Regions from separate parts of the Desulfuromonas sp. KJ2020 genome, predicted to be linked through region 2. Evidence: predicted binding sites of a transcription regulator. Region 2 holds the regulator's gene; each other region holds the start of a gene.

Region 1 (9,578 bases), 580 kb from region 2:
GCGACGCCTCTCCTGCCGATCTGACCACCGCCGCGGCCATTCTGGCGTCCTATGGCAAGGGTAAGGACGAACCGCGCCTGGAGGTGCTGCTGCGGCAGGGGGAGCAGAGCTGGACCGTCGAAGTGTCGCCTATGCCCCGGGAGCGGGTCGCCGATTACATTCTCTGATCCGCCAGCCCTTTCTTATCAGCTCAAAAAAAATCCCCCGGAATTGCTTCCGGGGGATTTTTTGGTTGTTCCAGTGCAGCTCAAAGAGCAGCGGTCAGTCGGGTAAGGAGCGGCCATTGCTGGCCGCCCCTCCCCTAAGAACGGAGCGTGCGAGTTTCCCCGCACTCCGCTCAAGCCTTTATAAGTCCGGTCAATGACCGAACCGGCTTCCTCACCCTTAAACCGGCAGCATGTAGCTGCGTATGGCAGGTGGGGTGCAGCAGTACCAAATTGGAGAGGTTGTCACTTCCCCCATCAATCCGCCGAACCAGATGGTGAATATCCCAATCTGTGTCTTTGGTGATGGGATGATGACAAACCAAGCATCGCTTGTCCTGCTCCGTCCAGAGTCCGTAGAGTTTCCGTCTAATCACATAGGAGTCTTTCCAGATCCGCTCGTGGCGTTTCTCAAAATAAATCTCCCACTCTGGGTCGTACGGATTCGCTTCAGACTGAACCTTAGTATGCCGCTTGATGGGCGTGTCGTTAGCATAGATGAGTGAAAAATGATCCCCATTTTTGCTGACACTCTGGAAAACCCAGTTCCGGGTACCCACTGTTTTAAAGTATTTTTCTTTAATCCAGCGCTTTTGGCGTTTTGAATGTCGCCGACGGCACCATTTCCACAGGAGTTTCCAAGTACGGTAATCGACATAATTGTAGGTCTCCTTGGCAACCACATGTCGATGATAATTAGCCCAACCCTTTAATATGGGATTGAGTCGTTTTATCAAAATATCCGTGGGTACCGTTGGATTCCGCTTAATCACGTTCCGCACCTTGGCCAAGAGCGCCCGCATATTACCCCGACTCGGCTTGATCAGCATTTTGCCATTGTATTTGCGGATATTTTGGCCAAGAAAGTCAAACCCTTCAGAAATATTCGTTATTACCGTCTTTTCTGCTGACAGTTGCAGACCGCGCTCCAGCATAAAGGCTTCGACAATCGGCTTGATTTCTGTTTCCAACAACTCTTTCGAGATGCCGGTAATGATGAAATCATCTGCATAACGCACATAGTTAACCTTGGTCTTGTAGCTCTTCTTGGTGTTCTTCTGCCCGAAATGTTCCTCAAGCACTCCTTCCAAACCATCAAGCGCAAGGTTAGACAATACCGGCGAGATAATACCTCCTTGCGGAGTACCGGCCTCTGTCGGATTGAAGCGGTTCGACTCCATGTAGCCCGCTTTCAGCCATTTCCTTAAAACCTGCTTGTCCATAGAAACATGTTCAAGCAACCAGTCGTGGCTGATGTTGTCGAAGCATCCCTTGATATCTCCCTCCAAAACCCACTCGGCCGAGTTCTTGCGACTGAGATTGACAAAACATTGCTCAATTGCGTCGGCCGTGGAACGCTGTGGACGGAAGCCATAGCTGTTCCGGTCAGCGGTTGTTTCCGAGACCGGTTCGAGGGCCAGCAGGTAAAGCGCCTGCATGGCTCTGTCTGACATCGTCGGGATTCCGAGCGGACGACGCTTGCCGTTCGACTTCGGAATATAAATCCGACGTAGCGGTTTGGGACGATATCCTGTCCGTTTCAACCGCTCGATGGCTTTCCATTTGGAGTTAGGGGTACTCCACAACTCCCCATCTATACCGGGCGTTCTTTTGCCCCGGTTTTCGGTAACTCGTCTGACAGCCAATGCCCTAGCTGCAAACGAGCGGACCAGAAGACGCTGTAGCTGTTTAACACGTCTCCATTGACCCTCTTTGGTCGCCTGCGCGATCCTGACCTGTAGCCCTCTCACCTTCCTTTGCACCCGATACCAATCGATGGCATGCCAGTGTTCCGGAAAATGGAAGGACGCAGGCCCCTGTTTTTCGGTGCTCATCTTGCTGTCCTCCTGTGTTGGAACACCTAGGGGACAAAAGACGCACCTCTCCCCCGAAGGGAAAATGTGTTTCTTTTTCCCTTCGGAGTTCTGATTGTGGACTGGGTTTATGCCCGTCCGTTTTTAGAGAGCTTTACACGTGTTCACACGCATAAAGACCCGCCGGAAGTCTGCACCCTTTCGGGTCGGAGCAATGGCTCCTATCCCGACCATTACAGTCAGGCATTCGCTTTCTCCGGCATCCTTTACCCGCACTCCCAACAGCTCGCCTCACGGCTCACCTGCCCAGTGGGCGGAAATACGGGCTTACCGAGTTCCAATCCTTGCACACGAATGGGTTAGGTTCTGCCTTTTCACCGGTGACAATTTTGCCGACGCCGCCCCAGATGGAAGAGGACGGTCCTGTCACATACCTTTTGGTTAGAGCCTATCAGCGACATTTGGCTCTGTGCGGTTGACGGTGTTTATCAGCAGTTCACATGTGTTAACCATACCATCCAGCCTAGTCCCTCAACGACCGTGTCGCTGGCAGTATCATTCTGTCATCTCACGATGATCAAAATCCGCAGATACGGGGGTACATTGTCAGGGAGCTTCGCACCTCACCGTTACCAGTGACGCACTACCCCTAGGCTACAGTTGGTCGGACAACTGGTCTCACTACCAAAAATATTTTTATTTTTTGGTCGAGACAATGCAAGGATTGGCTTACGCCGGCAGGCTTAGCAGCCGCTAGCATAATGATCCTGGATATCCCCGTTACTGCTTTATAAGAAGCAGCAACAGAAATTCCTTCTTTGAGAGGATGCCTTCGGGATGTTTTCCGAAAGACATTCATTGATTGATAGACGCGTTTGGTCAAAGAGCATTTTGGCCGTAGGAATCTATCACTTGTGAAGTGGTGGGCAGCTTGTCGTTTCGCGCAATTACCCAATCTTCTTGATGGCAGCAAGATTTTCTTGCAACCTTTGAAAGGGTTCTTCCGAGAGCTGATTAACTCTAGTTCAACCAGCACACTAAGCTACCCCTCTCATTGAGGGATATTGGACTATTATCCAATACCTGTGCATCTTGTATGTATAATCCCGTAGGGATGTATATATGCAAGACGAGTTTCCAGGTCCGGACAATAAGCCCGGACACCGGGATTTTATGCTAATTTTAAAGGTTTTTCAGGGCTTACGAAGAAGTCCTGCTGCGTAGCATTTGCGAGGGGGACAAAGCCCCCCTCGCTACTAGCGTGGTACCTTTTAGGCTAGCTACCTACGCGACTCTCGTCGCACTCACATCATGCCGCCCATGCCGCCCATGCCGCCCATGCCGCCGGGCATGGCGGGCATCGCTTCGTCCTTGGGCAGTTCGGCGATAACGGCCTCGGTGGTCAGCATCAGACCGGCCACGGAAGCGGCGTTCTGCAGGGCGCTGCGGGACACTTTGGTCGGATCGATGATGCCTTTTTCGATCATGTCGCCATAGACGTCGGCGGAAGCATCGAAACCGAAGGACCCCTTCTTGCTGAGTACCTTGTCAATGACGATGGAGCCTTCCATGCCGGCGTTGGCAGCGATCTGACGCAGAGGCTCTTCGAGAGCGCGCTTGACGATATTGACACCAAACTGTTCTTCGCCGGCCAGCTTGAGGGAGTTCAGACCGGCGATGCAGCGCAGCAGAGCGACACCGCCTCCGGGGACGATCCCTTCCTCAACAGCGGCGCGAGTGGCGTGCAGAGCGTCCTCAACGCGAGCCTTCTTCTCTTTCATCTCGGTCTCGGTAGCCGCACCGACCTTGACTACGGCGACGCCGCCGACGAGCTTGGCCAGCCGCTCCTGCAGCTTCTCGCGATCGTAGTCGCTGCTGGTCTCTTCCATCTGGGCGCGAATGGTCTTGACGCGAGCCTGGATGTCGGCTTCGGCACCGGCGCCGTCGATGATGGTGGTGTTGTCCTTGTCGATGACAATGCGCTTGGCGCGGCCGAGCATATCGAGAGTAGCGGTCTCCAGCTTGAAGCCGATGTCTTCGGAGATCACCTTGCCGCCGGTGAGGACAGCGATATCTTCAAGCATGGCCTTGCGGCGGTCACCGAAGCCGGGAGCCTTGACGGCAGCGACGTTCAGGGTGCCGCGCAGCTTGTTGACCACCAGAGTGGCCAGCGCTTCACCTTCCACGTCCTCGGCGATGATCATGAGGGGACGGCCCTGCTTGGCCACCGGCTCAAGAATGGGCAGCAGATCGCGCATATTGCTGATCTTCTTGTCGTGAATGAGGATCAGCGCGTCTTCGAGGACGGCTTCCATACGCTCGGCATCGGACACGAAATAGGGGGAGAGATAGCCGCGGTCGAACTGCATGCCCTCGACGGTCTCCAGAGTGGTCTCCATCGACTTGGCTTCCTCGACGGTGATAACCCCTTCCTTGCCGACTTTCTCCATGGCCTCGGCCAGGATGTCGCCGATGGTCTTGTCGCTGTTGGCGGAGATGGTGCCAACCTGGGCGATTTCCTTGTGATCCTTGATGGGCTTGGAGAGCTCTTTCAGCGAAGCAACGCAGACTTCAACCGCCTTGTCGATGCCGCGCTTGATTTCCATGGGATTGTGACCGGCGGTCACCAGCTTGACACCTTCGCGGTAAATGGCCTGGGCCAGTACGGTCGCGGTAGTGGTGCCGTCACCAGCAACATCGGAAGTCTTGGAAGCGACTTCCTTGACGAGCTGGGCGCCCATGTTTTCAAACTTATCGTCGAGTTCAATCTCCTTGGCGACGGTGACGCCGTCCTTGGTGATCAAAGGCGCGCCGAAAGACTTCTCGATGACCACGTTGCGACCCTTGGGGCCCAGGGTTACCTTGACGGCATCGGCCAGGGCGTTAACGCCCTTGAGAATTTTTGCACGGGCGTCCTGCCCGAATTTGATTTCCTTAGCTGCCATAATCTATATCCTCCTTGTCAGATTTGATATACGGATTACTTTTCAACGACGCCGAGAATGTCATCCTCGCGCATCATCAAAAATTCTTTGCCTTCAATCTTGATTTCGGTACCGGCGTACTTGCCGAACAGCACCTTGTCGCCCACCTTGACGTCCATGCCAAGCACCTTGCCGTCCTCGGTCACCTTGCCTTTGCCGGCGGCAACAACAACACCCTGCTGGGGCTTTTCTTTAGCGGAGTCGGGGATGATGAGCCCCCCGGCGGTCATGGTCTCTTCTTCCACTCTTTCCACAATGATACGGTCGTGCAGCGGTCTGATGTTCATGTTTCTGCTCCTTTCTTCTCACTCTAAAATGAAATCAGGGATAGACTCCCAAGGCCTTTCGCCAGCGCTGTTGTTAGCACTCATTCACAGGGAGTGCTAACAACAGCGCTAAATATAATCAGCTCAGATAGAATGTCAAGGGGTTTCTGGAGAAAATTCTCAACCGTCCAGTCCAGCCCCGCCATTTGCCTGAACCGGGGCGACCGTTGGCGCGAACGGCTTGACAGCGCCCCGGCGGATATGCTAATGAGTCGCCAGATTAACCGAACAATTCAAGGGCCTCCTGTGACTGGCGAAAGGTGGGATACCACCGGGGAGCAGGATATCAAGGCCCGGTCAGCCGTTCGCCTGGGCTCCCCATCATCACTGGAGCCAGGCGTTTTTTATTTTGTCCCTACGAGTAAGGAGACCTCGACGATGGGCAAGAAACTTTACATCCCCGGACCGGTAGAAGTCAGTCGCGACGTCATGGAGGCCATGTGCGCCCCCATGATCGGGCACCGTATGAAAGAATACGCTGTCCTGCATCAGCGGGTGACCCGGGCCCTCAAGACGCTTCTCAATACCAGCGATCCCGTCTTTCTCAGCACCTCCAGCGCCTTCGGGGTCATGGAAGGGGCTGTACGCAATCTGGTGCAGAAGCGCTGCGCGAACTTCGCCAATGGCGCCTTCAGCGCCAAATGGCACGACGTCACCCGCCGCTGCGGGCTCGAAGCCGATCTGTTCAGCGCCGAATGGGGGCAGCCCATCACGCCGGAAATGGTCGACAGCGCCCTGGCCAGCGGCAAGTACGACGCCATGACCGTCGTTCACAACGAGACCTCCACCGGCGTCATGTCTCCTCTGGCCGAGATCGCCGAAGTCATGAAGAAATATCCCGAGGTCTCCTTTATTGTCGACACCGTCTCCTCCATGAGCGCCGTCCCGCTCGACCTGGCCGCCCTGCAGACCGACGTCTGTCTGGCCGGCGTGCAGAAGGCTTTCGGCCTGCCGCCGGGGCTGGCCGTCTTCGCCGTATCGCGCCGGGCTCTCGACAAGGCGAAGACGACGCCCGATCGCGGCTACTACTTCGACTTCGAAGAGTTCGAGCAGAATGATCTCAAGGACAACACCCCCAGCACGCCCTGCATCAGCCTCATCTACGCCCTCGACCACCAGCTCGCCAAAATGATGGCGGAAGGGCTCGACAACCGTTACGCCCGCCACCGGCAGATGGCTGAGATGACCCGCCAGTGGATCCAGGCGCAGGGATTCGGTCTCTTCGCCGCCGAGGGCTACCGTTCCATGACCCTGACTGCCGGGCAAAACGACCAGCGCACCGATCTGGAAAAGTTGAAGAAGCTGGCCAGCGAGCGGGGCTACGCCATTGACAACGGCTACGGCAAAATCAAGAACAAGACCTTCCGCATTCCACACATGGCCGACTTCACCCCGGCCGATCTGGAGGAATTATTCACCCTGCTGGAGGAGCTTCTACCTGAGGCCCGAGGCTGAGAGTAGCCCGCGACATCACAACGCCCCTCAGGAATCGTCTTTCCTGCGGGGCGTTTTTTTCAAGGTCAGTTGCCACCGGAGCCGGTGAGACGGCCAGAAGGGTGTATAATTAAAAGTAAGAGATTCGCTGCCCTTCGTGCCAGGGAGGCCACTATGCGATACGCCAGCAGACCCACCCGCCCTCTGAAGCTTACGCGCGCCCTGACTCTACTGTTGAGTGTTCTGGCCGCCCTCACACTCAGCGGCTGCCTCAAACAGATTGACGGTACGGCGCAGACTCACAACGTATCCCTCGAAGCAAAACAACTGGAAACCTACGGTCTCGCCGTCATCACCCCCACCTCCGTCACCGGCCAGGAAGAAGACCGGCAGAGCGTGGCGCTGATCTTTGCCCTGGCTCTGGAGAAACACCGCCCCGACATCCCCCTGTCCACCCTGTCGGAAACCATCGGCCACATCAACCGCAATGGCATGGCCACGGAATACCGCAGCATGTTCGAAGAGTATCACTTTACCGGTATATTCAAGCAGGATGCGCTGATGAAGGTGGGTGAGATGACCGGACACCGTTATCTGGCCCAGCTCAAACTGGCCAATTTCTCCCAGAACAGCCAGAGCCGGCTCAGCTTCTTTGGTCTGCGCCTCTTCCAGACCAAGTCGGGCAACGTCCGCCTTTTTCTCTCCGTCTGGGACAGTTGGGATGGCAGCATCGTCTGGGAAGGAATGGACGAGGTGAATTTCGCCTATGACACCTTTCAGGAGAAACCCATCACCTTCCGGCAGGTCGTACGTGAGGCCTCAACCCGCCTGGTGAGTCGACTGCCCTGACTTTAGGCCGGCTCCAGTCCGGCAAACTTAAGCAGGAGCTTTTTGGGGCCCACCGTATTGAAATAGACGATGACCTTCTGGTTGTCGCCGCTCCCTTCCAGGCGCCGTACCGTGCCGACGCCAAATTTGACATGACGGACGCGAATGCCGATACGCAAGCCCTCTTCGGCCTCGGGAACGACACGTACTTCCTCTTCGAAGAAATCCTCATCCTCGTCGGCGAAGGGAGCCGGCTCCATCTGCTCGAAGATGGAAGCCAGGTTGTGCTGCGCCGGCTTTTTCAGGGACGGCGTCTCGCTGCCGGCCAGCAGCGAAGCGGGTATCTCTTCCAGAAAGCGGCTGGGGGGATTGAACTGAAAACTGCCGTAAACCCGGCGACGCCGGGCCTGGGTCAGATAGAGCTTCTCCATGGCCCGGGTCATCCCCACATAACAGAGACGGCGCTCCTCCTCGACGTCGCCGTCATCGGCCCCCACACGGGCATGGGGGAAGAGGCCCTCTTCCATGCCCGTCATGAAGACGATGGGAAACTCCAACCCTTTGGCAGCGTGCAGGGTCATGAGGGTGACGCGGTCGAGGCTGGGATCGTAGGAGTCGAGATCGGTGATGAGAGAAACCTGCTCCAGGTAATCCTGCAGAGTCCCTTCCGAGCCGTAATGTTCCTCCATGCCGGCCAGCAGCTGCTCCAGATTTTCCAGCCGGCCCCGCGCCTCTTCCGTGCGCTCGTCGCGCAGCATCGGCCCATAGCCACTGTCATCGATAAGCGCCGCCGTCAGGGCGGGATAAGGCATGTGCTCCAGGCGGGCACGGTAATCGTCCATGAGGGCCACGAACTCGCCGACCTTCTTGGCAGCGGCGCCCCGGATCGCACCATGATCCAAAGCCGCCAGGCAAGCGGGCAGAAAGCCGCCGGCCTCTTCTTCATACTGGCCGATCCGCTCCACGGTGGCGGCGCCGATGCCCCGCGTCGGCACGTTGATAATGCGCCGGGCCGAGACCGAGTCGGCCGGATTGACGAGTACCCGCAAATAGGCCAGGACGTCTTTAATCTCCATGCGGCTGTAGAATTTCAGGCCGCCGAACATGACGTAGGGCAGCCCCTGGCCGCGCAGGGCTTCTTCCAGAACACGGGACTGCACATTGGTGCGGTAGAAGACGGCGATGTCCCGCAGGGGACGGCCGGATTTCTTCAGGCGGGCGATTTCTCCGGCGACATAGCGGGCTTCTTCCAGGTCATCGGCCAGGGCCTCCAGGGTGATCTTCTCCCCCTCCGGATTTTCCGTCCACAGGGTCTTGCCTTTGCGGCCGAGATTGCGGGCGACCACATGACCGGCCGCCTCCAGGACGGTGGTAGTGGAACGGTAATTCTGCTCCAGGCGGATGACCTGGGTGCCGGGAAAGTCCCGGTCGAAACCGAGGATATTGCTGATCTCGGCCCCCCGCCAGGCATAAATGGACTGGTCGTCGTCACCAACCACGCACAGGTTGCCGTAGCCCGAAGCCAGCAGCTTCACCAGCCGGTACTGGACCTGATTGGTGTCCTGGAACTCATCCACCAGGATGTAGCGGAACCGGCGACGGTAGCGGTCGAGCACCTCGGGATGCTTCTCAAACAGGGCGATGGTGTAGAGGATGAGATCGCCGAAGTCCAGCGCGTTGGCCTGCTGCATCTTCCGCTGATAGAGGTCATAAACCCGGATCAGGGCCTCGTCGGGCGAATCCTGCCCCTCCAGCTCGGCCGGGAAAAGCCCCCGATTCTTGCACTGATCGATGAAGGTGGCGGCGGCGCGTTCCTTGGCCACCTTTTCGGGGACGTGCAGCTCCTTAAGGATGTCCTTGAGCAGGCGCAGCTGATCCTGATCATCGTAGATGGTGAAGTTGGTGGTAAACCCCAGGGCACCGATTTCACGCCGCAGGATGCGCACACAGGTAGCATGAAAGGTGGCGACCCAGGGAAGTTCCTCCTGC
Region 2 (9,578 bases):
TCGGATGTCTTTGCCGCCGCGCGCGTCACCATGACGAGAGCCGGACGTAACAACCGGTCGTTCAGCAGATAGCCCTTTTGCAGCTCCTGCGCTACCGTATTGGGGGGCTGGTCGGCACTTTCGATCTGCCCCATGGCCTCATGAACAGCAGAATCAAAGGGCTTGCCCAGCGCTTCGATGGGAACGACGCCGAATTTAGCCAAGGCCTTCCGGAACTGGTCCATGGTCATGCGCACCCCTTCAAGCAGACCCTTGGCGGTCGCTTCTTCCGTCGAGGCATGCTCGACGGCGCGCTCCAAATTGTCCAGGACCGGCAGAACTTCGCGAATGAGATTTTCATTGGCAAAGCGGGCCAGATCCTCTTTTTCCCGCTGCGCTCTCTTGCGATAGTTTTCCAGGTCGGCGCAGGCCCGCACGTATTGATCATAATGGCGGGCAGCCTCTTCCTTGGCGGCAGCCAGGGCCGCTTCCGAAGTCGACTCGGCACCGGGTTCCCCGACGGGAATCTCCTCAGCGGCCGGCATCTCTTCTTTTTCACCCACAGCGGGCATCTCCTGATTTTCCTTTTTGGTCTCTGACACTGTCTTGCTCTCCTACTCCGATTCGATAGCCAGAATCTGGCTTACCAGTTTGGCGGTATAGTCGACTATGGGGATGACCATGGAATAGGGCATGCGGCTCGGGCCGATAACCCCAAGGGTTCCGATGGTTCCCTGGCGATCGGAATACGAGGAAGTCACCAGGCTGCACCCTTCGATCTCACTGTATTCCGTCGCGCTTCCGATAAAAATCTGCACACCCTGCGCCTTCTGACTCTTATCGAGCAGGTCGACCAGCATACTCTTCTGCTCAAAGGTCCGGAACAAACGTTTCATCCGCTCCAGATCCGAGAATTCGGGCTGCTCCATGATGTTGGACGCCCCTTCGATAAAGACCTGGCCGCCGAGTTCGTCCTTGAGAGCCTCGCCCGAAAGCAGCAGCGCTCTTTGCAGGAGCTGGTTGTAAAGGGCCTTCTCCCGGGACATTTCATCCAGGATCTTTTCCTTGATCTCCTGGATGGTCTTCCCGGTCAGGGTATGGTTAAGCATGTTGGTGATCTTTTCCAGTTCATCCTGGCGGATGGGCTCCTCCACCTCGATGATTTTGTTCTGCACCAGACCGCTCTGGGAGACAAAGACCACCAGAATCTTGCCCTGCGACAGCCGCAGGAATTCGATATGGCGAAAAACGGTGGAGCCCAGACGGGGAGCCATGACGATCCCCGTGTAGTTGGAGATGGCCGACAGCGCCTTGCCCGCCTCCTGCAAAAGCTCTTCAACCCGCAGCCCCCTGAAATGGTAGCGGCGCTCCAGATCCTGGCGTTCCCGCAGGCTGAGTTGCCGAACCTGCAGAAGGGAATCGATGTAAAAGCGATAGCCCTTTTCGGTCGGAATCCGTCCGGCTGACGTATGGGGCGAAACGAGATAACCCATATCTTCGAGGTCGGCCATGACGTTGCGCACCGTCGCCGGCGACAGCCCCATCTGATGGCGGCGGGTCACACTACGCGAACCGACCGGCTCAGCCGACTCGATATAATCCTCGATGATGGCTTCCAGTATCAGGCGACCACGTTCGTTCAGGTCTTCTGCCATATCGCACCGTCCCACAAAAAACAGGAGCCGGCTGACCCGGCCCTGCCATTTCCTGTTAGCACTCGAACCCTATGAGTGCTAACGGAGAACAACATAACAACGGCCCCTGGCTTTGTCAAGGGCAAAACCCGGGAGAAAATCGCGTCTTTTTACAGGAAATTTTGAATGAGATGATCGTAGAGAAGCCAGCCTGACAGGGCGAAATACCAACGCCCGTTTTCGTAAACCAGATGGGGTGCCGCCTTGTGTACCGCGGCGGGATAGGCCTCGGCTACGCCCTGACCAAAGCGCGCCCTGAAACGCGCCTCGTCGACTCCCGCCGCCTCGCGCAGGCCGAGGTAAAGGGTTTCGGCCATGGCCCCGCGCCGGTCAAAGGTCTCGAGGTGGGTCCGCGGATCCCGCCCCTCCCTAAGGGCCCGGGCATATCGGTCGATATCCGGGGGGATCTCCCACCGCGCCCCCCAGCCCTGATCGCTGAAACTGGCGGCGCCAGGCCCCAGACCGAGATAACCCTGGCGCCGCCAGTAAACCTGGTTGTGCCGGCAGGCGCGCCCCGGCCGGGCGTAGTTGGAAATCTCGTAGTGGCCGTAGCCGGCGTCGCCCAGGCGCTCATGCAGCGCCACATACATTTCGGTGGCGAGGTCTTCGGCGGCCGGGTGCAGCAACGCCTGGCGCTGCAGTTCTTCAAAAGGAGTGCCCTCTTCCACGGTCAGGCCATAACAGGAGAGATGTTCGGGCTGCAGGGAGAGGACGGCTTCCACATCAGCCATCAGCTGGGGCAGCGACTGCGCTGGCAGGCCAAACATGAGGTCGCAGGACAGGTTGTCAAACCCCGCCCGTCTGGCCCACCCTACGGCCTGCCGGCCTTCCGCCGCCGTATGCAGACGCCCCAGGGTCTTGAGTTTGTCATCCTGGAGGGATTGCAGCCCCAGGGAGAGCCGATTGATTCCGGCCGCCCTGAAACCGGAAAGGATTTCCAAACTCAGGGTGCCAGGGTTGGCCTCGAGGGTCACCTCCGCCTCACCCTCCAGCCCGAACAGATGATCCACCTCAGCCAGGATCGCCTCCACGGATGACGGGCTTAGCAGCGAGGGCGTGCCGCCGCCGAAAAAGACGGTGGAAAAAGGACCGGCCGTCGCCCGTTCAGCCTGCAGACGCAGATGGGCAATCAGGAGTCGGGGGAATTCCTGAAAGAGAGGGGATGTTCGGGTAACCGAAAAAAAATCGCAGTAAGGGCACTTGCGCAGACAGAAGGGGATGTGGAGATAGAGGGCTTTCATAACTGTGCGGAGAGGACGCTTGGCGAGTTGCTATTCAACCACCCAGACCGTGCGTCCCTCCAGGTTTTTAACGAGTTCGGACGAGACACTACCGAGAAAGATGGACTGCACAGCCGAAAGATCCCGCCGCCCCACCACCACCGTGTCGCATTCGTGCTTCTCGGCCGCGGCGACGATGTCTTCGGCGACGCCCTTGTCCTGGGGAACGATGAGACGCTGAATCCGGTCCGCCTCGAGGCCGCGACGCTTAAACAGCGCGACGATCTCCGCCAGGAAGGCCTGGGCCTGGCCGAGCTGTTCCCCGGCGTCCTCCCCGCCATGAACTTCCCCGGTCAGTATAACGGGCTCATCGGTGACCGGACTGTTCACGCCGGATGGCCAAGTGGGCAGAACACTCAACAGCACAACCTGGCTGCCCTTGAGTTGACCGGCAATGGCGGCGAGGTATTCAGCGGCCTGACGAGAATGGGGTGAGGGATCAAGAGCCAGCAAGAATCGATTCACCATGTTACCTCCCTGATGGGCCGGCCTGCCTGACCGGTCCGTTCCTCAGCTACACCGCGAAAAAGAGCACAGACATGATGGCCAGAAAGACAACGGCCAGCAGAACCCATAATCCCACGGGGTAGGCACCGGCGCGACTGCGCTTGTCGATCTGCCGGGCCCCTTCGGCATACTCCCCGTCATCGCCGGCTGCCTCGGTGAGCAATCGCAGGGCGTATTTCTGTACATTCGCCCCCGGTTCGGCAAAAAAGCTGGCCAGACGCGCTGGCAGGCGCTGCACAAAGATCCTGTCCGCCCAGGCGTTGAGGCCGTTGAAGACATGGGCGGCCAGCGCATAGAAGAACTCCCCCCCCTTGCGGTAGAACCAATCCGTATCGAGAGAGATCGTCTTCGTTCGCTTGAGCAGAGGCAGCAGCAGGAAAAAAGCCAGCGCCGAGAACATGAGCAGCTGCAGCTGGTTAAGGGTGTGCTCCAGCGTGTAGGCATGATATTCCACCGGGAAGGGGAGAATATCGTAAAGGGGCTGCGGATAGACGCCCAGGAAGATGCAGATAAAGGAGAGAAAGGCCATGGCCGCCAGCATGTGCTTGGGGGGCTCGCCGGGGCGCAGTCCATTGTCCTTGGCAAAAAAGACGAAATAGGGAAACTTGATGCCCGCATGGAGAAAGACGCCGGCCGAGGCAATTTCCAGAATGAGCCAGACCCAGAAGAATCCTTCGTGCACGCCGGCCTCGATAATCATCGGCTTGGTCGTATAGCCCGAGAAGAGAGGAAAGCTGGAGATGGCCAGGGCACCGATCGTCCCGAATATCATGGTCAGGGGCATGGTCTTGTAGAGGCCGCCCAGGTCGGTGCAACGGCTCTTGCCGGTCATGTACAGGACAGCCCCGGCGCTCATCCACAGCAGCGCCTTGTAGATAATGTGGCCGAAAGCATGGGCCACGGCGCCGCTGAGGGCCATGGCGGTGCCGATGCCGATACCGCAGATCATGAAGCCGACCTGGTTGATAATGGAATAAGCCAGAATGCGGCGCATATCGTTTTCAAGAATGGCGTAGATGATCCCGTACAGGGCCATGAAGCAGCCGACCACCATGAGGATTTCCCAGCCGGCGAAACCGCGAATAAGGGTATAGACCGCCGTTTTGGTCGTGTAGGCCGTCATGATGACGCCGCCGGTCACCGTGGCCTCAGGATAGGCATCGGACAGCCAGGAACTCAGGGGCGGGGCGGCGGCGTTGACCAGGAAACCGATGAGGATCAGATAGGTGGGCAGGCCCTGCAGGCTGAAGCCGTCGAAAGCGACGGAGCCGGTAGCATTGGCCTGCAGCAGGATGCCGGCCAGCAGGCAGAGTCCCCCGAAGATGTGAACCATGACGTACCGGAAAGCGGCGCCGTAGGCGCGCTCCGTCTGGCGGGCCAGCACCAGAAAGGTCGAGGTGACGGCCATGACCTCCCAGAAGAGGTAGAGAGAGATCAGGTCTCCGGCAAATACCGCCCCGACGCTGGCCCCGATATAGGCCAGCGCCGCGGCATGTTCATAGCGGGTTTTGAGATGAAAGGCGAAAAGGAAACAGGCAAAGGCGTTGATGGTAAAGACATAACCGAAGGCCTTGCTCAGCTTGTCCACCCGCAGCAGATTCAGGTCGAAGCCGAAGAGCTGGTAGCCGTAGGCGAGGCCCGGCTCGAGCTGGGTGATCACGAAGAAGGCTGCTGCCGGTGCCAACAGAATGAGCAGACGACGTCCCGCCAGTGGCAGCACCCAGAGTAGCACCGCGGCGGCCAGGAAGAAGAGGGAAGGATGCACGCTAGCGGTCATAGTAGTCCTCGGGGCGCTTCAGCACAAAGCCCAGCACTTTGGAAATCAGGATGATCGCTACACAGGCAATGAACCCGAACAGGGCGTAAAATCCGGGCCAGGCCTCCACAGAGGAAAAGAGGGTGTGCTTGTGCAGAAACAAGTCGGGGACCACCAGCAAAACCAGCACGGCGTAGAAGCCGATCCGCAACTTGCGGATATTCTGCGGGTGATCGAACCAATCGAACTCCTTCTTTGCTTTTTGATCTGCTTTCATGCAGTACCTCAGGGAAACAGAGCCATGCGGGCCAGCCGCAGGAACAGGTCCGGGTAGAAAAACAGGCCAAGGGAGGCCAAGGCGGTGACCGACAGAGGAATCAGGCAGAAAATGGGCGCTTCCCGGATTCCTCCCTCTTCCTCCCCTTCGGGCGCTTTGGCAAAAAAGCCCCGGTACACGATGGGCAGGAAATAAGCCGCATTAAGCAGGGAGCTGACCAGCAGCACCAGCAGCAGAATCAGCTGGTCGCTGTTTACGGCGCCGATGACCAGGTACCACTTGCTGATGAAGCCCCCCAACGGCGGCATACCGATGATACTCAAGGAACCCAGCAGAAAGGCCATATAGGTCACCGGCATGCGCCGACCGAGGCCATCCATCTGGCTGATGTATTTTTTTCCCGCGGCCACGTAAATGGCGCCGGCACAGAAGAAGAGGGTGATCTTGCCAAAAGCGTGCATGGCGATATGCAGGGTGCCGCCCGTCATGCCGGCGGCGCTGAGCATACCGGCCCCCAGCACCATGTAGGAGAGCTGGCCGATGGTGGAATAGGCCAGCCGGCGCTTGAGATTATCCTGGGTCAGGGCCACCAGGGAGGCCACCAGCAGCGTCACTGAAGCGACCGTGGTGATTATGAAGCCGAGGTTGATCTCCTGCAGAAAATCGGGGCCGACAATGTGAAACACCACCCGCAGGATGGAGAAGACCCCGACCTTGACCACGGCCACGCCGTGCAGAAAGGAGCTTACCGGCGTCGGCGCCACCATGGCCGCCGGCAGCCAGCCGTGGAAAGGCATGAGGCCAGCCTTGGCGAAACCAAAGAGGAAAAAGACCAGGATAAGGGCCAGCAGATAAGGCGAGGCGCCGCTGCCGGCCAGAATGCCGCCGTGACGGAAATCGAGCGTCCCGGCCAGTGCATAGGTGATGAGCATGGCCGGCAGAGCCAGCCCAATGGAGGTGCCGAGAATATAGGTCAGGTATTTGCGCCCGGAAAAACGGGCCTCGTCATTTTGTTCATGGGTGACCAGGGGGTAGGTGGAAAGACTGAGCACCTCGTAAAAGAGATAGAGGGTAAACAGGTTGGCCGCAAAAGCGACGCCGATGGTGGCGGAGATGGCCAGGGCAAAGGAGGCGAAATAGCGTGTCTGGCCGTGTTCTTCGAGGGCCCGCATGTAGCCGATGGAATAGACCGACGTACAGATCCACAGGAAGGAGGCGACCAGGGCGAAAAACATCCCCATGGCGTCGACGCGCAGGGCGATGGGCACCCCCGGAAAGACCTCGGCGATCGTCAGGCTGAAGGTGCCGCCGTCCAGCACCGTCGGCAGCATGGACAACACCAGCAGAAATTTGCCGATGGCGATGAGCAGGGTCCAGCTCTCACGCAGGTTGGGCTTGCGCCCCGACAGCATGATGGGAATCGTCCCCACCAGGGAGATGCCGACGGCCAGCAGCGGCCATATCGAAGATGAGTATGCCATGGGCTCCTATTTCATTCCGTCATGCGACATGGAGACATTAAAATCCGGCTCAGAACGAGGCTGGGATGGCCAACCGGATCACCTTTTCAACCAGGGTTCCCGAACTCAGTCCCACCACGATAAGAGCGACCGCGACCAGAACCAGGGGCTGCAGCATCTGACTGGGCGCCTCCGCCACCGCCTCGCCATGTCCCACGTGGCCATGGCCATGCTCCTCGCCGGGCGCGAAGAAAAAGCCCTTTTCAATGATGCGGAAAAAGAGAATGGCGTTGACCAGACTGCTGATGACCAGGGCCGCCACAAACCCCCATTGGCCGGCATCGATGCCGCCGAGGATCAGATACCACTTGCTGAAAAACCCGCAGGTCGGCGGCACACCGATCATGGAGAAAGCACCCACCGTAAACGCCGCCATGGTGATGGGCATCTTGCGATAGAGCCCCTGCAACTTGGAAAAGTCAAGACTGCCGGTGCGGTAGATGATGGCGGCAGCGGCGAGAAAGAGACAGAGCGTCATCAGCGCATCGTTAACGATATGCAGAATCGCTCCCGTCAGACCATTGGCGTTGGCCAGCCAGACGCCCCCCACCATATAGCCGACCTCGGCAATGATGATATAGGTCAGCATCCGGCGCATATCCCGCTGGGCCAGGGCCAGGGCCGAAGCACAGAGGATAGCAGCGGCCGCCACCCAGACGATGCCCGACTGCACCACCGCATGCTGGAAAAAGGCGTATCCCGGGGTAAATACCGAAAGAATGACCCGGATCATCAGGTAAACCGTCACCTTGGTCATCAGGGGGGCAATGAGCAGACCGGCCCCCGTCGGCGCCAGGGAATAAGCTTGCGGCAGCCAGCCATGCAGCGGGAAGAAAGCCATCTTCACCCACAGACCGACCAGCATGAAGGCAAAGGCGGTGGCCAGGGCCGGGCTCTCCTGCATGGAGCCAAGGATACCGGCGATGTCGGCCATGTTCAGCGAGCCGGTGAGAATGTAGAGATAACCCACCCCCAGCAGATAAAAACAGGCGCCGATGCTCCCCATGATGATGTAGTTGAAGCTGGCCAGCGGCGCCCGCCCCTTCCCCATGGCGATAAGACCGTAGGTGGTGATGGAGGTGATCTCGAGCAGCACGTACAGGTTGAAGGCGTCGGCCGTGACCACCAAACCCATGAGGCCGGCGATCAGGATGAGATATTGAGTAAAGAAGAGATATTCCTGCCCGGGCAGTTCCTGCTCCACGCTTTTAAGCGCCGACACCGTCGCCGGCAGGGCCACCGCGGCGATCAGCACCAGCATCAGCGCACTGAGGGGATCAATGAGTAATTCGATGCCGAAAGGCGCTCGCCAGTTACCCACCGTGTAGGAAAAGCCGCCATCACGCAGAACCCGCAACAGCAGCAGCACGGCGCCAATGGCTGAAAAGCTCAGCGCCCCCAGAGCCAGGGGAGCAATCCAGCGGCGAGAAGCACGCCCCAGCAGATTGACGGCAAAAGCGGTCAACAGGGGGGCGGCCAGCACATAGAGGTGAAGGTTGGTGCTCGTCATTGGCCGATCTTCTCCAGAATTTCATCCTCTTCCAGGGTGCCGTATTCACGATAGATCCGCAGCAGCACCGCCAGGGCCACCCCGGTCACACTCACGGAGACGACGATGGCCGTCAGCATGAGCACGTGGGGCAGAGGGTTCACGATGGTGGTGGCGTCGACCCCCTGCTTGAGGGCGGCATATTTGTCGACGATGGGGATGGCGGCGCCGCGCTTGACCCCGGTAGAGACGAAGAACAGGATGATCGCCGTCTGGAAGATATTCATGCCGAGCAGTTTCTTGACCAGATTGCGCTTGCCGATCATGGCGTAGAAACCGATCATCATCAGCACCACATAGAGCCAATAGTTGTACTTGGCCACCACTTCCGCCATAAACGCTTCCATGCTAGAGCCCCTCTTCCAGGTCGCCGTTGGAACTGAGATCCCAATAGAGCGACAGCATGATACTTGCGACAGCCAGCCCGACCCCGACCTCGACAATGAAAATGCCGAAGGAGCGCCACTCGATGGGATCCATGGGAATGAGGGCCGCCAGAGCGCTGTAATCCAGAAACAAACCGCCGACCAGCGCACAGAGCACGCCCGTACCCACGAAGATCAGAGCCCCGGTATTGCCGAGAACCAAGTTGATTTTTTCGGAAAAATGCCGCATGGACATTTTGATATCAAATGCCAGAGCCAGCAGAATAAAGGATGCTCCCAGCAGAACGCCGCCCTGAAAGCCGCCGCCGGGGCTGTAATGGCCATGAACGATAACGTAAAGGCCGAACAGCTGGATGAAGGGAACCATCAAGCGCACCGAGGTCTGGATAATGAGATCCTGCCCCAACCCCCGCGCCTCATAGCGCTGCTTCAGCGTCTTCATGATTTGCGCCTCCGGAGCACGCTGACGACCGCCAGTCCGGCACAGTAAATAACCACCGTCTCGAACATGGTGTCGTAACCCCGGTAGTCGCCGAGAACGGCGGTCACCAGGTTGGGCACATGGGTTTCCTGTACTGCATTCTCAACGTAATAAGCCGACAGGTGGGTGCTGGCCGGCGACTGCGGATC
Region 3 (9,578 bases), on a different contig from region 2:
AAGCCTACGCCCTCATGGAGCGCGGCGGCGGAGCCTCCCTGCGTGATCGGGCCATTCTGGAAACCCTCTATTCCTGCGGCTTGCGTGTGGGGGAGCTGGAATCCCTGAACGTGGGGAGTATCGACCTCGTGGAAGGGGTGGTGCGCGTCGTCGGCAAGGGCAGGAAGGAGCGGATTGTCCCTATCGGCAGCAAGGCGCGAACAGCACTCCACGACTACCTGGAGAGCAGGGTTGGCGTCAAGGATCAGGATCCCCTCTTTCTCAATCGTTTCGGCAAGCGACTGACCTCCCGCAGCATCGAACGAAACCTGAAAAAACATCTTCTGCAGGCCGGCATCCTGCGGGACGCAACCCCTCATGCCTTGCGCCATTCCTTCGCCACCCATCTGCTCGATAGCGGCGCCGATCTGCGGGCCATTCAGGAACTTCTCGGCCATGCCTCCTTGTCCACCACGCAGAAGTATACCCAGGTCAGCGTCGACCATCTGATGTCCGTCTATGACAAGGCCCATCCCCGCAGTCGAAAAAAGTAGTCCGCCATAGTGATTCTTTCTCTCTAAGCTCTCCCCCCAAAAAGACCTTTACGGCCTTTATCGCGGTTTTTCACGACTTTTAAGAACCTGGTTGTACAGATTGTGGAGTTGCCTGGCCTCGTACTCGGCATCGTATGCTTCGGGGTGAGGTTGGCTGAGGCGTTGACGTAGCTTTCGGGAGGAGCAGAGAGCCTCGGCTTGGTGGAGAAAACCCGCTGCATCCCGGTAAAGCAGGCCGTTTTGGTCGTGGTACACAAAGGCGGCATTCCCGGGAATATCGCGGGCCAGGATGGGCCGACCGATAACAGCCGACTCGATCAGGGCGTTGGGCATGCCTTCATTGAGTGAATGATTGAGAATGACATCGGCCGAGGCGATGGCCGCCGGCATGTTGGCTGTGGGGATTGTGCCGATATATTCTGCCCACGGCCGACTTTGGATTTCTTCTAAAAAGAGCCCACTGTAGGCGATGTCGAGGATCGGGCCACAGAATACGACCGTAAAATCATGGCGGTCCGCTGCCAGTCGGTCGAAGAGGTGCAAGAGTTCGCGGTTTTGTTTGACTGGGCGGATGCTGGCCGGATGCAGGAAGAGAGTGCAGTCCGCCGGAATACCATGCAGGCTTCTCAGGTCATAAGGAGCATTGTCCAGGATAATGCCAGGGGGTATGTACTGGAGACGCGAGGCAAACTGGGGGAAATCCTGCGGAAACGTTGAAGCTGTCACCCGATTCTGGGTGATGATGGCCGCCGCCTGGGACAGAACACTCTTGACCGTTGTGTCCCTTTCAGCCTGGTGGATGTCCTCATGGATGTCGGTGCCGGTGAGGGTGACGACAAACGGATGCTTGTGGACTTGGTCGCTGTTCAGGAAGGGCGCTCCTGCGCGATAGGCATGCAGGAGATGATAAAGGTCGGGCTGAAAGGAAAGGGCAAATTTGTCGATCTCGGCCGATTCGTCGGGGCAGACCTCTAGGATGTCAACCAGGCAGCCTGAGCGGGAAAGGGTCAGTTGGTGGCGGCGGGCGGTGACGCCGTTGCCGGTTTCCTGCGGTTGGCGGGGGGTAATAATCAAAACGCGCATGCAAGAGCTCCGAAGGTGGTGGTCTGGATCTGCCGCGCCGCCAGCTGTGTCTGGAAGGATGAAGAAGCCAGAGCCTTGAGTTCCTTGAGACGTTGAGGACCGGAGAAAGATCCTTCCCTATCGGGGTAGCCCGGATGAACCATCAGTTCCCAGGTTCCGTCCGAAAGCTGTTGAAAGAGGTGGCATAAAGACTCTTTCGTTAGATCATGGAGCAGGCTCATCCCTAAAAGCCCGTCGGGGGCAAAAAGCCCGCTTTTTTTAATCTTGGCGGCGGCCATAGGAGCAAGTCGCCGGTAGAGGGACATTTCTCTGGCCAGCAATGGCGGCAGGGGGCCAATGTCCTCTTCTGCCGGCAACGGCAGGCGAAGGGCGGGAATCCCATGTTCCCGGGCGAGGGCGATGACCATGTCTGTCAGCTCGGGAAAGAGGAAAAAGTGCTGATGGGTGTCGAGATGATCAGGCTTGAGGCCGGCTTCTATCACTCGACCCAATTGAGCGGATAATTCGTCGAAAACATCCTGGGCATTGCGCAGTGGCCTGTCCAATAGGGACCTGAGCCGGAATTTGCCCGGGAAAAAGCCTTTGTTGTCCGTGATCCCCGGCAAGGCGCCTGCAAGAGGGCGACCCTCGGAAAGATTGAGGTGCACGCCAATGGGCAGGCCATGATGGATGGCCAGTTGGGCCGCCTCCTGAAAAGTCGGCCCATTGGCCAGGATGGAGGCGCTGGAAATCAGGCCCTCCTGAAATGCCCACAGAATCCCTTTATCTCTGCCCGGCCCGCTGCCGAGATCATCTGCATTGATAATCAGCCGAATCATGTCGACATGATAGCACAGCCATTGCGTAAGGTTGAGAGGGATGAAAAGAAAAGAAGCCCCTTCGGTCGTCCGAAGGGGCTCGTATTGCAAATATCAGAATTGCTGCAGATTATTCGCAGAGATCCACTTTGATGTCCCAGTTCTTGATCTTCATGGTGCCATTCTCAGCCAGGTTGAGCTGCATTTTGAAGGCGCGATCGAAGAGCTGAGGCTCGTGGCCGATCCCTTTGGCCAGGGTTTCTTTCTTGGCCATTTCGAAGTAATCGGTGAGGATCGGCTTGTAGTCGGGGTGAGCGCACTTGTCGATGATAACCTTGGCGCGATCCTTCGGCGCCAGGCCGCGCAGATCGGCGAGGCCCTGCTCGGTGACCAGTACGTCGAGGTCGTGCTCGGTGTGGTCGATGTGCGGAGCTTTGGGAACCACGCAAGTGATGCCGGTCGGATCGGTCTTCGAGGGACGTACCGAAGGCGAGTGCATGATCTTGAGGAAGCCGTTGCGCAGGAAGTCGCCCGACCCGCCAAGACCGTTGATCATGCGGGTACCGCCGACCAGGGTCGAGTTGGCGTGAGCGTAGATGTCGAATTCAACCGGCGTGTTCATGGCGATGACGCCAAGGCGGCGGATCGGCTCAGGTGCGTTGGAGATGGACAGGGGGCGCAGCACGCATTTGCCGAAGTATTTGTCCCAGTTTTCGAAGAAACGGGGGAACCCGGGGCTTTCGGACAACGACAGAGAACAGGCCGAAGCATAGTTCAGTTTGCCTGAGTCAAAGAAGTCGAGCATGGTGTCCTGCAGAACTTCCGTGTAGACCGACAGGTTGCCGAAAGGTCCTTTGGCCAGACCGCCGACAACAGCGTTGGCGATAGAGCCGACACCGGACTGCAGGGGCAGCAGGTTCTCGGGCAGACGGCCTCTCTTCACTTCATGGGAGAAAAACTCCATGATGTGGCCGGCAATGGCTTCGGAGGTGTCATCCATCTCGGCGAAGGCACGGCCTTTGTCGCGCCGTTTGGACTCGACTACGGCGATGATCTTCTCAGGGTCGCAAGGCACATAGGGGGTGCCCATGCGAGTGTGAGCTTCGGTGATGAGGAAAGGCTGCCGGCGGGGCGGCTTGTTCTGCATGAAAATGTCATGGATGCCTTCGAAGGAGGGCTGTCCAGTGTTGACTTCGATGATGATCTTGTCGCAGAGGTGAAGGGCTTCAGCCACGATGCCGCAGGAGGTAGTCAGGGCCAGGCCGCAGTCCTCGGTGATGGCGGAGACTTCGACGATGCCGATGTCGTAGCGGCCGTTTTCAGTGTAAAAGCCGTAGCCGGCGTCCTGGGCGAAGAGGCCAAGGTGTTTGTCACCCATGCGGATGCGACCGGCGTTGATGCCGGCAGCAATGTTCTTGCCGGTCTGATAGGGCCAGCGGCGGTCGATCATGTCGAGAGTCGCCCAGCGGTCTTCCGTCTCGGCGCCGACAGAGGCTCCGATGAAGAGGTTGAACTTCATTTTGCCCTGCAGGTTGTTCTTCTCGACATAGTCGGCGAGTGCAATGGGCACTTCCTTCGGGTAGCCAGCCGGAGTGAAGCCGGACCACATCAGGTTTTGGCCGGCCTTGAAGTGCTGAATGGTGTCTTCAGCCTTGCAGACCTTGCTCAAGAGCGATTTGCGTCGAACGCGACTTTCCAGTGTGCCAAATTCGGACATTCTCTCTCCTCCTCTGTAATTTTTCGGTAGCGCCCTTAATGGTGCGTTCCGAAGGGGCATTGTGACTTGCGATTAAAACAGCGTGAAGCTAAGTTCAGATACGTTCTTAATTGCCAAAAAAATCACAAAATCAATTGCTTGGGGATTTGTGGAACATGGAAGCCGGGCAGGCTGCTTGGCTCTCAATTTCTAACAATAAAATTACGTTATAGCAATGGGGGTTTTTATAATATGCCGCCAAAGGCAAGTCAAGGGAAAACGTTCCTGCGCCCATTTCGGTTTTGCGGCGCGAATATCCGTCCCTGAACCGCTGTGGTGTGTCTTTTCCGGTTGGGGATGGGGCCGGGTACAGGAGAAAACCTCCTGATACTGTATACAGTATCAGGAGGTTTTAGGTCAAATGTAAAATAGGAATTACCATGTAGGGTAGGGCCGCCTTCACCTTTACGCATGCTGTTCGGTGATTGAGGCGTCCCGGCATGGGAGTCGGTCGGAAAAAAAGGGGGGGGGCTATTCAGAATTCTTCAAGTTCTTCTTGCGCTTTTTCCGCATAGGGACTTTGGGGGAATCGCTGAATGAGCGATTGAAACTCGTCTCTGGCCTCAGCGGTTCGGCCAGCTTCGAACAGCGCTTTGCCCAAAAGGAAGGTGGCGCGGTCTCGCTGGTAATAATGGTCAGGGTAGAGTTCCGATACCCCCTGCAGACGTCGGATGGCGGCATCGTATTTGTCTGTCTTCAGGTAGAACGCGCCCACATAGATTTCGTGAGCCACAAGATCATCCAGGCATTGAAGGCGATAGGCCTTTATGTCGGCGGCTTGGGGGAAATCGGGGTAGGTTTCGAGCAGGGTATTGAAGGTGACCAGGGCGTTACGGGTCGCTGTCTGGTCCCGGTCGATGGACAGCTTTTGCTTGTAATAGGACATACCCAACTGATAGAGCACCTGATCCATCTGGGGGTAGGACGGGTGCTGCTTGAGGAACTCCTCGTAGGCCACTGCCGCTTCCAGGTATTGCTTGGCCAAAAAATGCGCCTCGGCGATCTTCAACTCGGCCAGCATGTTCATTTCCGGTGAATAGAAGATTTCCCTTACCTTTTCGTAGGATTCGATGGCCTCGGGATAGCGCCGACTTTCAAACAGAACTTCCGCTTCCTGAAAATAATCGGCTGCCGTTTTTTCTTTGGGGGGCGTAGGGGCGCACGCGGCGACCAATAAAAAAGCCAGAGACAGCCAGAGAGTTGATTTCATAAGTATCCTTGATGGGCTAACGCCTCGATTGTCCGGTTCACGAAAGATCCACACGTTAAGGGATGCCTCGCTATTTGTCAATCGTCATGGTGGGCTCTCCGTCAATCCGACTCACTCAGCAGAGGCTTGATCTTGTTGAGCGCGTTTTTTTCCAACTGGCGCACCCTTTCACGACTGATGCCGTACTCGTCAGCCAGATCCTGCAGGGTTTTCGGAGAATCGGTCAGAATTCGTGCTTCGATAATCCGTTTTTCCCGTTCGTTAAGTGAAGCGAGAGCTCGTTGGGTTTGGGAGGAGAGTTGGCTCTGCTCTTCTTTCTGCAGGAGAAGTTCTTCCTGAGAGGCTCGTTCGTCGGCCAGGCTGTCCATGAGGGTGTAGTCATCCCCTTCCACCAGTTCCAGGTCGAGGGAAGTGTCGCGGGCAGACATCCGCAAGGCCATCTCTTCCACATCGGCATCCCGCACGTCCAGCTCCCGGGCGATTTCCCGCGTTTTCTCGCGACCGGCCAGTTTGTGCAGGGCCGCACGGGTCTGGTTGAGCTTGAAAAAAAGTTTTTTCTGGGCCTGCGTGGTGCCGATTTTAACCAGGGACCAGCTCTTGATAATGTAGTTGTGGATGTAGGCGCGAATCCACCAGACCGCATAGGTGATGAGGCGAAGGCCCCGTTCGGGGTCGAATTTCTTGACGGCCATCATCAGGCCGATATTGCCCTCCTGAACCAGATCAGCCATCTTGATGCCATAGCCCCGGTATTCGTTGGCGATTTTGACGACAAAGCGCAGGTTGGCGCAGATAAGTTTGTGCGCTGACTCGATGTCCTCTTCCCGGCGATAACGGTTGGCCAGTTCGACCTCCTGCTCGCGATCAAGAACGTCAAAAGCATTGATCTGTGCCATGTAGTGGTCAAAAGAATCCGTCGGTATGGGCAGATTCATGACGCTCATGGATGACCTCCTGAAAGATAACGTGATTTTCGTGTTTTGGCACTCAGGTGCCTAGAGTGCTAAACATATATCAAAATGAATGATATTGTGCAAGCGGCATCCTGGCAGTGGTATTTGTGCAAAAACACAGTTATTCCCATAGACGATTGCCGGTTGACAGGGGTCGGTGTGAAACCGATAATGCCTCATTCATGTTTTTGAGGGGGGCTGGGGGCAGGCAGCATGCAGATTCTTTATATCGGTATTTTAGGAGGACTGGGCTGTCTGGCCCGCTATTTTGTTTCCGGTTTGACCTACCAGCTTTGCGGCCGCGGTCTTCCCTATGGAACCCTGGCGGTCAACGTGATCGGCTCCTTCCTCCTGGGGGTGATCATGGAAGGGAGCCTGCGCAGCACCCTTCTTTCACCTGAACTTCGTATGGGCCTTACCGTGGGCTTTATGGGGGGATTTACCACGTTTTCCACCTTTTCCTATGAAACCCTCCGCCTGCTCGAGGAGGGGAGTTTTCTGCAGGCCGGCGCCAATATTCTGCTTAACGTCGTTGTGTGTCTGGTCTTTGCCGCTTTCGGCTTTTTTCTGGCTCGTCAGTTATAGGAGGGCATATGGCGCGACTCGATGGGGAACAGACGCTCATGCGCATATTCATCGGTGAAAGCGATCGCTGGAAACGTCGCCCCCTTTACGAGGCTCTGGTCGAGTTTTTGCGTGAGGAAGGATTTGCCGGCGCCACTGTTCTCAAGGGAATCATGGGATTTGGCGCCAACAGCGTCACCCACACCGACCGACTGCTGCGCCTCTCCGCCGACCTGCCGGTTGTCATCGAAGTGGTGGATTCCCAGGAAAAAATCGACCGTGTTCTGCCTCAACTGGATACCATGATCAAGGGCGGCATGATTACCCTCGAACGGGCTCGCGTCATCCGCTATTGCGACAATCTGACCGAAAAGGGATCATCGCATGATCAGTAAAATATTAGGTTTTTTAGCAGGATCGGAAGCTGGTGGCTCATCACCCCAAGGTGCCGAACGCATCCAGGTGGCCACCTGCGCTCTCCTGCTTGAGCTGGCTCACGCCGATAGCGAGTTTCAGGCGATCGAAGAGGAACTGGTCAGGGATCTGGTTCAGAAAAAATTCTCCCTTTCCGACGGAGCGACCGAAGAATTGCTGGAGCTGGCTCAGGATGCCCGGGCCGAGAGCCTGGATCTTTTTCAGTTCGCCCGGCAACTCAATGAGTATTTCAGCCGCGAGGAGAAGCTGGCCGTCGTCGAGGTGGCCTGGCGCATTGTCTATGCCGACGGTGTCCTCGACCGTTTCGAGGACGCGCTTATGCGGCAGTTGACCACCCTGCTGCGTCTTTCTCCCAAAGAAGTCATCGCCGCCAAACTCAAGGTTCTTGAAGACGTCCGTTCCTCCGAAGGCTGACGCGGCATGGTTCGCCAACTCTCCCACATGTCGTCCTGGGCGCACCAATTTGTCGGTGAAATACTCTCCGAAGGCGACCTCGCCGTCGACCTTACGGCCGGCCTGGGCAAAGATTCCCTCTTCCTCTCCCGCTGCGTCGGTCCCTCGGGGCAGGTTCTGGCCTTCGATATTCAGCAAATGGCTCTGCAGATCAGCCAGCAGGTTCTGCTGGAAGCCGGTGTCGAAGCGCCCATCCTCGAGGCCGGTGCCATGGTGCCGGCCTCGCAGCCAGGGGTCTTGCTGGTCCACGACAGTCACGCGCATCTGGCCAGCTATCTGGCCCCGTTTTCCCGTCCTCCTCAGGCCCTCATGGCCAACCTCGGCTATCTGCCTGGCGGCGATACCGCCATTACTACGCAGGGGGATTCCACTCTGGCCGCGGTCGAGGCCGCTCTCGACGCCCTGGCCGTTGGTGGACGACTTGCGCTGGTGCTCTATGTCGGTCACCCGGAAGGCCGCAAGGAGGCAACCTTGCTCCGCCAGCGCTTCTCGCAGCTTAGTTCAAGGCAGTGGTACGTCCTGAGGCTGGAGACCTGTAACCGGCAGGAGGCTCCATTTCTGTTGGTGGCCGAAAAGAGGCGCTAACCCGCTCAAACTGTAGTTTCGTAATAAAAAGCAAAGGGCCCGGAGAAAATCCGGGCCCTTTGTCTTTTCAGGAAGATGCTGCTTTAACTATTCCGGAACCACGGCGCAGCAGGTGATGTCAACGCGGCGGTTCTGCTGGCGCCCTTCGGCCGTGGCGTTGTCCGCCACCGGCTGCTCTTCACCCAGACCGCGGGCCGTGAGTTTGTCGGCGCTGAGGCCGAAGTTGTCGATGAGGTACTGGCGAACACTTTCGGCTCTTCGCTGGGAGAGCTGCTTGTTGTAGTCAGCGGCGCCGGTGCTGTCAGTATGACCGACCACCAAAAACTGTTGGGACGGATACTGGTTGATGAAGTCGACCGCTTCGGCGAGCTTGCTGTGATACTCGGGACGAACAGTGGCCTGATTTACATCGAATTCGATCTGCAGAGTGAAGGTCAGCTCACAGCCTTTTTCATCAACAGCGAGGCCCTTGGCGGTGTTGGGGCACTTGTCGAGATAGTCGAAAACGCCATCGCCATCACTGTCTTTCGGGCACCCCTTGGCATCAACGGGAGCGCCTTTGGGGGTGTCGGGGCATTGATCCAGATAGTCGGGCACGCCATCCTGGTCGGTATCTTCAGGGCAGCCCTGCGCATTGACTCTGACATTGGCCGGCGTGTTGGGGCATTTGTCGAGATAATCGACAACGCCATCGCCATCCGAGTCCTTCGGACAACCTAAGGCATCCACGATGACATTGGGGGGGGTGTTGGGGCAGCGATCATTGGCATCGATGACACCATCTCCGTCGCTGTCTTTAGGGACGAGGACCACCACGGGGGCCGGGGCAGCGTCCTTTTTCCCGCCAAACTGGAAGAGCAGGCCAGCCGTATAGATCAGGTTGCTGTTGGGCTCTTCCGGGGCGAAGACGTGGCGGACATCGCCGCGCAGAGCAATAGCTTCCGAGAGGAACCACTTGAGGCCGGCGCCGTAATTGAGGGCGAAATCATCTTCGCCCTCCCCTGGCGACGGATCAAGGGTGATGACACCCATGCCGGCGGCCAGATAGGGCACCAGGCTGCTGTCCGGTCTGAAGTGATAGAGTCCGTCCAGGCGGGACAGGTAGCCGTCCACGTCGATGGCGGGTCCTTCGTCCGTTTCCGCGTCAATGTAGTTGACCATCAGTTCCATGCCCCAGTTTTTGGTCAGGTTGTAACCAAGGCCGAGACC

The links. The regulator HrcA, encoded in region 2, represses chaperone genes, less so after heat shock. The targets are predictions, from matches to a motif close to TGTTAGCACTCNNNNNNNNNGAGTGCTAACA.
Region 1: groES (co-chaperone GroES) is a predicted target of HrcA. The motif match lies at 5,360-5,390, and genes of this name have one in related genera.
Region 3: rpoH (RNA polymerase sigma factor RpoH) is a predicted target of HrcA. The motif match lies at 6,358-6,388, and genes of this name have one in related genera.

What each region holds. Positions count from the first base shown of each region.
Region 1 covers NZ_JAKUKE010000001.1:280,513-290,090, forward strand. Annotated here, with positions in the region: gene MJO47_RS01305 (thiamine biosynthesis protein) at 1-167, shown strand, start outside; gene ltrA (group II intron reverse transcriptase/maturase) at 338-2,038, opposite strand; gene groL (chaperonin GroEL) at 3,322-4,962, opposite strand; gene groES (co-chaperone GroES) at 4,998-5,288, opposite strand; ZMP/ZTP riboswitch at 5,564-5,649, shown strand; gene MJO47_RS01325 (alanine--glyoxylate aminotransferase family protein) at 5,706-6,782, shown strand; gene MJO47_RS01330 (hypothetical protein) at 6,936-7,610, shown strand; gene MJO47_RS01335 (ATP-dependent helicase) at 7,613-9,578, opposite strand, start outside.
Region 2 covers NZ_JAKUKE010000001.1:861,863-871,440, reverse strand. Annotated here, with positions in the region: gene grpE (nucleotide exchange factor GrpE) at 1-581, opposite strand, end outside; gene hrcA (heat-inducible transcriptional repressor HrcA) at 594-1,634, opposite strand; gene hemW (radical SAM family heme chaperone HemW) at 1,784-2,914, opposite strand; gene MJO47_RS03950 (universal stress protein) at 2,945-3,421, opposite strand; gene MJO47_RS03945 (Na(+)/H(+) antiporter subunit D) at 3,468-5,237, opposite strand; gene MJO47_RS03940 (hypothetical protein) at 5,227-5,493, opposite strand; gene MJO47_RS03935 (monovalent cation/H+ antiporter subunit D family protein) at 5,502-6,974, opposite strand; gene MJO47_RS03930 (complex I subunit 5 family protein) at 7,024-8,523, opposite strand; gene MJO47_RS03925 (cation:proton antiporter subunit C) at 8,520-8,909, opposite strand; gene MJO47_RS03920 (Na(+)/H(+) antiporter subunit B) at 8,911-9,390, opposite strand; gene mbhE (hydrogen gas-evolving membrane-bound hydrogenase subunit E) at 9,387-9,578, opposite strand, start outside.
Region 3 covers NZ_JAKUKE010000002.1:18,626-28,203, reverse strand. Annotated here, with positions in the region: gene xerC (tyrosine recombinase XerC) at 1-533, shown strand, start outside; gene MJO47_RS07790 (glycosyltransferase) at 591-1,616, opposite strand; gene MJO47_RS07785 (carbohydrate deacetylase) at 1,604-2,434, opposite strand; gene MJO47_RS07780 (acetyl-CoA hydrolase/transferase C-terminal domain-containing protein) at 2,544-4,130, opposite strand; gene MJO47_RS07775 (outer membrane protein assembly factor BamD) at 4,645-5,379, opposite strand; gene rpoH (RNA polymerase sigma factor RpoH) at 5,481-6,323, opposite strand; gene crcB (fluoride efflux transporter CrcB) at 6,546-6,917, shown strand; gene MJO47_RS07760 (DUF190 domain-containing protein) at 6,926-7,291, shown strand; gene MJO47_RS07755 (TerB family tellurite resistance protein) at 7,281-7,745, shown strand; gene MJO47_RS07750 (class I SAM-dependent methyltransferase) at 7,752-8,369, shown strand; gene MJO47_RS07745 (OmpA family protein) at 8,457-9,578, opposite strand, start outside.